DNA from 2 places in the Staphylococcus parequorum genome. Region 2 is predicted to be linked to the other one. Evidence: riboswitches for the same ligand, from Rfam matches in the RefSeq annotation. Region 2 holds a riboswitch; the other holds the start of a gene.
The links. Region 2 has a riboswitch for S-adenosylmethionine ahead of metK (methionine adenosyltransferase). Riboswitches for the same ligand answer to the same signal wherever they lie in the genome.
Positions count from the first base shown of each region.

Region 1: it holds a riboswitch for S-adenosylmethionine, as region 2 does, so the genes downstream of both, AAA453_RS04765 (Na+/H+ antiporter NhaC family protein) here and metK (methionine adenosyltransferase) in region 2, are expected to answer to the same signal.

Region 1 is NZ_CP150682.1:1,039,470-1,045,370, reverse strand. It holds gene AAA453_RS04780 (alpha-glucoside-specific PTS transporter subunit IIBC) at 1-992, opposite strand, end outside; gene AAA453_RS04775 (MurR/RpiR family transcriptional regulator) at 1,214-1,978, shown strand; gene AAA453_RS04770 (SRPBCC family protein) at 2,312-2,818, opposite strand; gene AAA453_RS04765 (Na+/H+ antiporter NhaC family protein) at 3,099-4,391, opposite strand; SAM riboswitch class I at 4,515-4,616, opposite strand; gene AAA453_RS04760 (flavin reductase family protein) at 4,744-5,355, opposite strand; gene AAA453_RS04755 (SDR family oxidoreductase) at 5,426-5,901, opposite strand, start outside.
Region 2 is NZ_CP150682.1:1,429,006-1,434,906, reverse strand. It holds gene AAA453_RS06985 (fluoride efflux transporter FluC) at 1-287, shown strand, start outside; gene AAA453_RS06980 (aldo/keto reductase) at 487-1,323, opposite strand; gene AAA453_RS06975 (nuclease-related domain-containing protein) at 1,520-2,428, opposite strand; gene metK (methionine adenosyltransferase) at 2,524-3,720, opposite strand; SAM riboswitch class I at 3,830-3,942, opposite strand; gene pckA (phosphoenolpyruvate carboxykinase (ATP)) at 4,118-5,707, shown strand; gene AAA453_RS06960 (alpha/beta hydrolase family protein) at 5,759-5,901, opposite strand, start outside.

The DNA.
Region 1 (5,901 bases), 390 kb from region 2:
ATAAACAAGAATGTAAATTCTAATGGTTCTGTAATACCTACAACTACAGCAGTTAATGTAGCTGGGATAAGTAACGCTGCAATTTTTTTCTTATTCTCTTTAGGTGTAGTTGAATACATTGCTAATGCAATACCTATCGAACCAAATACTTTACCATTACCTTGTAACATAAATCCATAAGGGAATTGTTCTTTCAATGACTTCGTACTCGTAGCAAATTCATTTACATGCGCAAACCACTCTGCTTTTAATCCGTGGTTTACCACTACTGGACCTACTTCAATTGGTGCATATATAAAGTGATGTAAACCTGTTGGAATAAGTACTCTTTCTAAGAAGTGATATAGCCATACCCCAATGTAACCCGATCCTATGATAAATCCTTGTAATGAAGAAATACCACCTTGAATCGTCGGCCAAACAATACATGTTATCAATGCAATCGGCAACATAACAATAAACGAAATCGTTACTACAAATGTTAATCCTTGGAACACACCTAGCATTTCAGGCAGTTTCTTACTGTAGAACCTATTATGTATCCATGTCACAATACTAGAAATTATAATACCACCTAAAATATTGGTATCTAACGTTTCAATCCCAGCAATTGCTTTGAGTCCAGTAACATTCTCGACTCCTTTTTCAAAATTAGCCCCAAATGTATGTGGCCATTGTGTAAGAATAGCGTTAATAAATGTATTAAACATGAGATAGCCCATTAACGCTGCTAGTGCAGCATGACCAGGTGCTTTTTTAGCTAAAGAAAGTGGCAATCCGACAGCAAATACAATTTCCATATGATCGAATATTACCCAACCACCAGATTCTATTACGGACCATATTCTAAACCAAGTCGTCCCATCTTCTGCAATACTTCCCATTATTGCCGGATTTTTAAATAATGTAGCAAACCCTAAGACAATACCGAAGAAAGCAAACATCAGCACTGGAACTATCATCGCACTCCCAAATCGTTTAATTGCGTTCATAAAAATATACCCCCAAGTTCTATTAAATTTAGATAACTTACATTCAAATACTTATATGTAAACTTATCATTTTTTAGATACGTCTGTTTCAAATCTTATCTCAATACTAAAGGAAACGCTTACATATAAGCAATGGTTTGACTATATTACGAATAGTTTTGTATAATCAGATTATATTTCCAAAAGTTGAAAATATTTTCATGAAGTGCGAGGTTATCATATTGTTTTTAGATGAACGCGTTAATAATAACTTTAATAAATTAAATGAGAATGACTTACATATTGCTCATTTTATCAATACACATACGACAAAATGTAAAACAATGAAAATTCAAGACTTAGCAGAATATACACATGCTTCAAATGCAACTATTCATCGTTTTACACGTAAATTAGGTTTTGATGGTTATAGTGACTTTAAATCTTATTTAAAGTTTGAAACTGAAAAATCTCATAATCTCCCTTCAGACTCTATCGAAGGTTTTAAACAAGACGTCGAAAATACTTTTACATATTTAGAACGCATTGATTATAATCTTGTCACTGATAAAATCAATGAAGCAGAGACCGTCTATTTGTATGGGACAGGCGTCGCGCAAATGAATGTCGCCCAAGAAGCGCAACGTATTTTGTTAACAATTCATAAAAATATTATTGTTTTACATGATGTACACGAATTTAAAATGGTCCTTAATAGAACAACACCTACAGATATTTTCTTCATTATTTCTCTTTCTGGTGAATCTCATCAATTAACAGATATCACCAACTTATTACAGTTACGTCAAAAGTATTTTTTCTCCATAACTACTTTAAATGATAATACACTTGCTCAAAAAGCTGATTATAATATTTATGTCTCTAGCAACACTTTTTATCTTGCTGACGGTATAGATTATTCAAGCTTTATAAGTTATCACATATTTTTCGAAACATTATTGCGTAAGTTTAACGAGCGCATAGAAAAAGGTGAAATTATTTCTTAATAATTCACAAACTTTATGCTGAGCTTATTACTATTGCAATACAACTAAGCATCTCTAAGTTCAAATATCAGTACACCACACCATTAACATCTACTTATGGCGTGGTGTTATTTTAATTTGTTCTACGGTATTTTCAACCTAATTTCATACGAGACGCCTGAGAGGAACAGCATGAACCGAAGACTATATACAAGCTGAGACCATGCCCTAGGCAAGCGAGTATGAAATATATATTGTACAGTAGAAGTTATACTTGGGCGAAAGCGCACAAAAAAACTGCCAACAAAGCGACAACTTTGCTAACAGTTTATATTCACAACATCTCATTACATGTTAAAGGTCTGATTCAAATTCTTCCAATACCACTTGTAATTTATCAAATAATATTTCAAAACCATGCGCAGTAGAATCATGATATTCTTTTTTCTTCTGCTTATATTCCAGTGTTGTATATCTACGTTCTTTTGGCACAAAAGCTTTATAATTAAAAATCATTTGTGTGATGCCCGCTTCTCTTTCGAATATTTCAATTTCAATTGTATCTTCAGAATCACTTAACTCTGGCATACCAATTGTCATGACGATATATTCATACGGTGTTAACGTAATAAAAGAACCTTTTACTACATTTTCTTTCCCTTTACGAACGTCAACTATTTCATAACTTCCATTTTGTTCAGCGTTAATATGAATTGATTTATTTGTTCTATCTGTTGTCATAAACCATTGTTTAAGAAAACGTTGATCTGTCCATGCTTGATATAATAATTCTGGTTCAACTTTAAATAGTCGTTCAAGTCGAATCTCAACGTATTCATTTTCAACATTATATTTACCCACGATTGTTCACCTACTTTCACTCTTAATTCTATTCTAACCTATTCTACAAGACTTCTAAACAATAATCATATGAATCATAAAATGTTCTAGTCTTTACTTTAAAACGATCAACTTCTATATTTTATCGTCAATAGTCAGTAAACGTCAAAATTTTAAACGTCACTTCCGTAAAAACATGTATTTAAGAACTTTTTATAAAATTACATTATATTCCAACATAATAAAAAGGGAGGTTCATCAGATACAAACAATGCACTGATTCTCCTTCCCTTTTAACCCCTTATTTTTTATTTAATCTTGGTAAGTTAAAGAAGATTGCAATCAAACCACAAACTCCTAAAATCATAGGATAAATAGAGTAAGGTAATAACTCAAATGGAGATATAGATGCCACACCTGCTGCTGCAATTAACTGTGGACTATAAGGTAAGAGTCCTTGGAAACAACTCGCAAACATATCCAAAATACTTGCAGATTTTCTTGGGTCTACATCGTATTCTTCCGAAATTTCTTTTGCTAGTGGACCAGCCATCAATATCGATATCGTATTATTCGCTGTTGAAATATCCGCTGCACTGACTAACCCAGCTATACCTAATTCTGCGCCACGTTTTGATTTCACTCTATTACGAACAAAGTGAAGTAACCATGTAATACCGCCGTTATGTTGAATAAGTGCTACAAGACCTCCGATAAGTAAGGCAATCATCGCTATATCTTCCATACCAATAATACCTTTTGAAATAGATCCTAATAATCCCGTCCAACCAAATGATCCATCTATAAGGCCAATTACTGCTGATAATGCGATACCACCTATAAGTACAATAATCACATTAATACCAATTAATGCTAATATCAGTACCATTAAATAAGGTAAGACTTTGATAATGTTATAGTCATAACTTTTAGTTGCATCAATTTGTGCTCCATTTGTTAAAAACCACAAAGCTATAATCGTAAATATAGCACCTGGCAACACAATTTTAATATTCACTTTAAATTTATCACTCATTTTTGTTTTTTGAGTACGTACAGCTGCGATTGTTGTATCTGAAATCATTGATAAATTATCACCAAACATTGCACCACCTACAACCGTAGCCATCGTAATAGCTGCTGAGACATCAGTTGCTTGACTCAATCCAAATCCAACAGGCGCTATTGCTGCTACTGTACCTACAGAGGTACCCATTGAAAGCGAAACAAACATACAAATAATAAATAAGCCTACGATAATTAAATTTTCTGGAATAAGTGACAATCCTAAATTAACTGTAGATTGCACGCCACCCATGTCTTCAGTAGTTTGAGAGAAGGCTCCAGCCAGTATAAAGATGAGCATCATTAAAATAATATTTGAATGACCCGCGCCTTTTGTGAAGACTTCCACTTTTTTATGAAACGTTTCTTTTCTATTTAAAATCAAAGCTACAATAGATGCTACTAAAATTGCTACATTTAAAGGCATTGTTGAAAAATCACCCGTACCAATACCTACACCTAAAAATAAGCCTACAAATACGAGCAATGGAATCAATGCCCAAGCGTTACCTTTCTTTATCTTCTCCATACAAAACCAACTTTCTATAAGGGTAAAAGCGTGAAATTTACTCATCGCTATTTCTTTGTTTTTCCTTTTTGAAAATAAAAAAACTCTTTTCTATTGAAGAAAAGAGTAAACGTTGTGTTTTCATTCTTATCTTCTAGCATACATTTATGCTACTGGAATTGGCACACGCATCATCATGTTGCCGAAGTATCGACGGGCCAGTCCCTCCACTTCTCTAGATAAGTTATTAAATTGTTCTATTACAGTACATTTTCAACTGTAATTCGTCAAATACTGATTTAGCTTAATACGTTAAAGCACGTTTGTCAACATTACTTTGCAATCATACGCTATATACAAAAAGTGCGACACCTTATTCAGTAGGTCGCACAATCGTAAATGTTTCTCCTAACGACGCATAGTCATTGCCGGCTAAGCGCGAGACAGCTGCTAATGCCTGAGCATCAATTTTACTATCTTCAAAGTATACATCATCATCGATATGGAACATAACGACTTCACCAATAATTAAATCAGAACCTTCTTGTGGATCGCCCAATGGAATAATTCTGTTTAATTTACATTCCATGCGGACTTTTGCTTGTTGTATCCCTGGGACAGAAACAAGTTCTGAATCAATACATGTTAAATTTGTTCTTTCTAGCTCATTACGCTTACGCTCTATTGGTGCTGCCGTTTTATTAACTTCTTCAACAATTGTTTCATCAGTAATATGAACGACAAATTCTTCGGTTTCTTCGATATTTACTGAGGTATCTTTTCGTTCACCTTCTGAACGGACCGTAGAAATCATAATCATTGGCGGTGCGCTATTCACTATATTAAAGAAACTGAATGGCGCTGCATTTAAATGACCTGATTTATCTTGAGAAGTAACAAATGCAATCGGTCTTGGAATTATACTCCCACTCAATAATTTATAATTTTGTTTTTTAGAGAGTGTATCTGCTTTAAATTGTTTCATATTTTATTACCATACCCTTCAAAAAATAAAAGCTAGATAATCTATAAGAGATTACTAACTTTTGATATCATTAGTCTAACTGAGTTCCGCCTGTTACACCATAAACTTGCCCAGTCGTATAACTCGACTCTTCAGCAGCTAAATGTACATATACTCCTGAAAGTTCAACAGGTTGCCCTGCTCTACCTAACACTTCTTTTTGACCAAATGTAGGTATCTTCGATTGTGGTTGTCCGCCAGATATTTGTAGGGGTGACCAAAATGGCCCAGGTGCTACACAATTCACACGAATACCTTTGGCACCTAATTCTTCTGATAAACTTTTAGTTAATGAAATGATTGCTGCTTTTGATGCTGCATAATCATGTAGGATAGGACTTGGATTATACCCTTGCACGGATGATGTTGTCGTAATTGTAGCACCCGGTTGTAAATAATCTAGTGCTTTTTGAACTGTCCAAAATATAGGATAAACGTTTGTTTCAAATGTTTCAGTAAATGAAGCTGTATCGAAACTTTTTAAATCATCTCTGTATTGTTGGTGTC
Region 2 (5,901 bases):
TTTGTACAAGTAGATTTAATAGTAAGCTACCTATTGCAACGCCAATTGTTAATATATTAGGCAGTTTAATAATTGGTTTATTGATGGGTATGACATTAAATATAGATTGGGTCCATCCCTTTGTAGTTGTCGGCGTTCTCGGTGGATTAACTACATTTTCTACTTTATCTTCAGAGTTAGTCAAATTACTAACATCCGAAAAGAACATTTTTAACTTTTTAATTTATTCTTTACTGCAATATGGCGTTTCATTTTTATCCTGTTTATTAGGATACATCATGATTTAGCCGATTAATTGAAATTCAGATGCATATAAATACAATAGGTATTAATAACTTCAATCACCATCCTTATTATAAAAATAGTTAAACATACGGCTTAACTATAAAAAGACTTAAAAGGGACCAATCTATTTGAAAAAACAAATAGATTGGTCCTTTTCTATTTAAGAAGTGCGTATTTGTAACTCACTCTCTTCTTTTCATACTAGTGCCCACTATATTCAGATGGATCTGGTCCAATTCTTCTATCTTCGTTGAGTTTATCTAATTTCTCAATTTGTGCTGATGTTAATTGGAAATCAAATACATTTAAATTTTCTTCTATTCTAGAAGGCGTTACTGATTTAGGTATTACTACAACACCATGTTCTATGTTCCAACGAATAATCACTTGTGCTGGTGATTTCCCTACTTCAGATGCAACACTTTTTACAGTATCATCTTCTAAAATTTGCGCATTCATGAGTGGTGACCATGATTCCATGTGAATATTTTGTACTTCTAAATATCTGCTTAATGATTCTTGCAATAAATATGGATGGAATTCAACTTGGTTAATCACAGGTTTAATAGAAACTTGGGCTAACAACGCTTCAAAATGCTCTGTTTTAAAATTACTTACACCAATGTTTTTCACTCTGTCATTTTTGTATAAATCTTCCATACCTTGCCAAGTATCTATCATTAAAGCTTCATCTGTACCTGGCCAATGCATGAGATACAAATCTAGGTAATCTAATCCAAGTTTATTTAAACTCGTTTCATAAGCATCTGCAACGTTTTCACGGCCATAATCTGCTAACCATAATTTAGATGTGATAAACAAATCACTTCTTTGCTTACCTGTAGCTACTAAACCTTCTGCGATACCTTCCCCTACTTTTTCTTCGTTATCATATACCATTGCCGTATCTATATGTGTGTAACCATTTTCTATCGCATGTTTTACTGATGCTTTACATTCGTTACTGTTTTCGACACGAAACGTACCTAAACCAACAATTGGCATTTCATTGCCATTATAAAAAGTTACATGTTCCAAATTAAAATCCCCTTTTCTATTTAGATAACTATTATATTAATCAATTTTCTTTAAATTATAAATTAAAAGGACTTTAATTTACCAAATTATCTCGAATTAATAATTAAAATACATTGTTCAGGCATTTTAAAATTCAACAAAAAAAGATAGATAACCTATATGGCTACCTATCTTTGTTAAAATTAAGTATTTCACATTAATTAAATGTTTCTATTTCATCCATAACACGTTGTAAATCTTCAACATTGTATTGAATTCGACCGTGGAATACAAATTTATTAAAGAACTCATCAAGTTGCTCTGCACCCACTAGCACTTTAGTATTTGAACTTTGTGCATAATTTGAAATTGTTACAGCACCTTCATTTTTAGGATTGAAGTATAAAATAGTAGTTGGTGTGAATTTTAAATTGAGTTCTGTTTGGATATCACCGGCAAGTTTTTCTATTTCATTTAAGTGCGATGTATAATTTACAAACGATAATGATTGCGTATCTTCATTCTGATCTAACACAAGTGTTTGTGGTGTATGCTTATCAAGATCTAAAGTATTAAATACCTGCTCCATCATTGGTTGTTCTTTGAATTGGGCTGCACTAACACCATTATAAACATGCCCTTTCAATAATTGAGAATCTATGATGTATAAACCAGTACGTGTCAGTACTAAATGACTGATACGTTGAACATCGCTAAATTCATTTCTAGGTAAAAATATATTAGCCATAATGTGCATATCTTCAGGACGTATTCTTTTTTCATTTACAAGACGTTCACGGATACCAATCAATCTCATGTCAGTTACATATTCACTATGATTCTTAGAAAATAATTTTAAAGCATCAATTTCTCTATCTTTAGAACTAACTGTAGCTGCATATTCTTCCTTTTGCTTCGTTACAGTTTTTTTATTTTCTATTCTTTCCTTTTCCAACTCTTCTTCATGCTCATCGCTTAATTTTTGTTCTCTAGATTTATACTGCTCTTCAGCGTTTTTTTGCGCTTTCTTTTTACTTTTTAAAGCAAGCATAAATAATATCAAACAAATGACTGCTACGATGATTGCCACGATTAAACCAATTTCTATTGGCCCTAATGAATTCATAACAAAAACGCTCCTTTATGTGTTCAGTAACTTAATTATAATAGATAATAGCTCATCATTCGATAGAAAAGTCCAGAAAATTAAATTTTAGTTTTTTATGCTTCTACAGAATCTTTTAATAGGTTTACTTTATCTAATTTTTCCCATGGTAATAAGATATCTGTACGGCCAAAATGACCATAGGCAGCTGTTTGTTTATAGATTGGATGTTTTAAATCTAACATTTTAATAATGCCAGCAGGTCTTAAGTCAAAATGCGTGCGTACAGCTTCTACTAACTCATCTTCACTTACGCTACTTGTTCCAAATGTATCAATAGAAATTGAAACTGGTTCAGCAACACCAATTGCATATGCTAATTGTACTTCACATTTGTCTGCTAATTTAGCCGCAACAATATTTTTAGCTACATAACGTGCAGCATAAGCAGCAGAACGGTCAACTTTTGTTGGGTCCTTACCACTGAAACAACCGCCACCATGACGTGCATAACCACCATATGTGTCTACAATAATTTTACGACCAGTAAGTCCAGCATCTCCTTGAGGACCACCAATCACAAAACGACCAGTAGGATTAATATAAAACTTAGTATCTTCATCTAATAGATGTTCAGGCACTGTTGGATAAATAACGTGCGCTTTAATGTCATCTTGTATTTGTTGCAATTCAGTATCTTCTGCATGTTGCGTAGAAACAACGATAGTGTCTATACGTTGCGGCTTATCCTGTTCATCATATTCAACCGTTACTTGTACTTTCCCATCTGGGCGTAAATATTTTAATATTTCATCTTTTCGTACATCAGATAATTTCTTAGCAAGTTGATGTGATAAGAAGATTGGTAAAGGCATATACGTATCCGTTTCATTTGTAGCATAACCAAACATTAAGCCTTGATCACCAGCACCAGTTGCTTCAATTTCTTCTTCTGATGCATCTTCACGATACTCTAATGCTGTGTCAACACCTTGCGCGATGTCAGGAGATTGCTCATCAATTGCAGTTAATACGGCCATGGTTTGACTGTCATACCCATATTTTGCACGTGTGTAACCAATCTCTTTAATTGTTTCTCTTACTACTTTTGGAATATCAACGTAAGTTGTTGTAGATATTTCACCTGAAATTAACGCCATACCAGTAGTTACCGTAGTTTCACAAGCGACCCTTGCATTAGGATCGTCTTTTAAAATCTCATCTAATATTGCATCAGATACTTGATCCGCTATTTTGTCCGGGTGCCCTTCTGTTACAGATTCTGAAGTGAATAATCTTCTATTGTATGTCATAATTTGCTCCTTTAGTTTTAAATTACGAAAATTCTCTCTCTGTTGAGCTCATTAAAAAAGGCCTTCATCACTATATTAAATAGAGAGAAGGCCCTTATACGTCCATTCGCTCTTATCGTTCAGACGATATATGTCTGCAAACGGTTTGGCACCTTTCTTCGTATTAAGAAGAGGTTGCTGGGCTTCATTGGGTCCATGTCCCTCCGCCACTCAGGATAAGAGAATCCGTTAAGTCCTATAGTACCTAATCTATGATATATTGTCAATTTAACAATTATTAATATTTATTTAAAATTTCTAAAATTCCTTTTAATATGATGTGGACTATTAATTCATATGTGTTATACTCTTTAATTGTAAAGGCTTACATTAACTAAATAGCGTTGGAGGGATTAGTATGGCGGTAGATACATACACATACACAAGCAAGATTGAAAGTATATTAGAGAAACCATCATCATTATTTCAACTATCTACAACACAGTTGTATAACAAAATTTTAAATAATGATGAAGGTGCATTGACTGAACTTGGAGCAATTAACGCTAAAACAGGTAAATACACAGGTCGTTCTCCAAAAGATAAGTTTATTGTAAATGAACCATCTTATAGAGATGACATCGATTGGGGAAACATAAATCAACCTATCGAAGAAGAAACGTTCTTAAATTTGTATGATAAAGTTTTAGCCCATTTAAACAAAAAAGATGAACTTTATGTATTTAATGGTTATGCAGGTAGTGATGAAGATTCACAATTAAAACTCACTGTCATTAATGAGTTAGCTTGGCATAATTTATTCGCACAAAATATGTTCATTCGCCCAAGTACTAAAGAAGAAGCTAGCGAAATCAAATCAGATTTCACTATTGTTTCAGCACCTTCTTTTAAAGCAGTTCCTGAAGTTGATGGCACAAACTCCGAAACATTTATAATTACCTCTTTCAAACATAAAGTGATATTGATTGGTGGCACTGAATATGCTGGAGAAATGAAAAAAGGAATTTTCTCAGTAATGAACTACTTACTCCCTAAAGATAAAATCATGAGCATGCACTGTTCGGCTAACGTTGGCGATAAAGGTGATGTAGCATTGTTCTTCGGTTTATCCGGTACAGGTAAAACAACACTTTCTGCTGACCCAACACGCAAACTGATTGGTGATGATGAGCATGGTTGGAATGAAAACGGCATTTTCAATATTGAAGGTGGCTGCTATGCTAAAGCAATTAACCTTTCATATAAAAAAGAACCGCAAATTTACGACGCAATTAAATATGGTACTATTTTAGAAAACGTAGTTGTCGATGAAGATGGTGATGTAGACTTCGATGATAACTACTACACTGAAAACACTAGAGCTGCCTACCCAATTGATCATATCGATAATATCGTGACACCATCTAAAGCAGCACATCCGAATACAATTATTTTCTTAACTGCTGATGCTTTTGGTGTATTACCACCTATTTCTAAACTATCTAAAGATCAAGCGATGTACCATTTCCTTAGTGGTTTCACAGCTAAATTAGCTGGTACAGAACGTGGTGTCACAGAGCCAGAACCATCATTTTCAACTTGTTTCGGTTCACCATTCTTACCTCTCAACGCAAAAGTATATGCAGATTTATTAGGAAATTTAATTGATAAACATGGTGTAGATGTTTATCTAGTTAATACAGGTTGGACTGGTGGCCAATATGGGCTCGGACGTCGCATTAGCCTTAACTATACAAGACAAATGGTAAACCAAGCTATTACTGGGCAATTAAGTGAAATTGAATATATGAAAGATGATATGTTCGGATTAGATATCCCAGTAGAAATTGAAGGTGTACCACAGACATTATTAAACCCTATTAATGCTTGGAGTAAGCCAGAAGCATATAGAGAGCAAGCCCAAGATTTAATTAACCGTTTTAAACATAATTTCGAAAAATTTGGTACAGAAGTAGAAGATTTAGCTAACAATGGCGGTTTCAAATAAGTTAAATAAATAAAAAGGCATGAACTACGAAAGCATTGTAGTTCATGTCTTTTATTTTTCATTATAATTTTGTTTAATATGCTGGACTTCAACATCTGTCATCCATTGTTTGATGGTCGACAATGTAGATTTTAATGCAAAAGGTCTAGGAATATGTCCTTCTTCCATTTGATAAAATGTACGATAAGTCATAC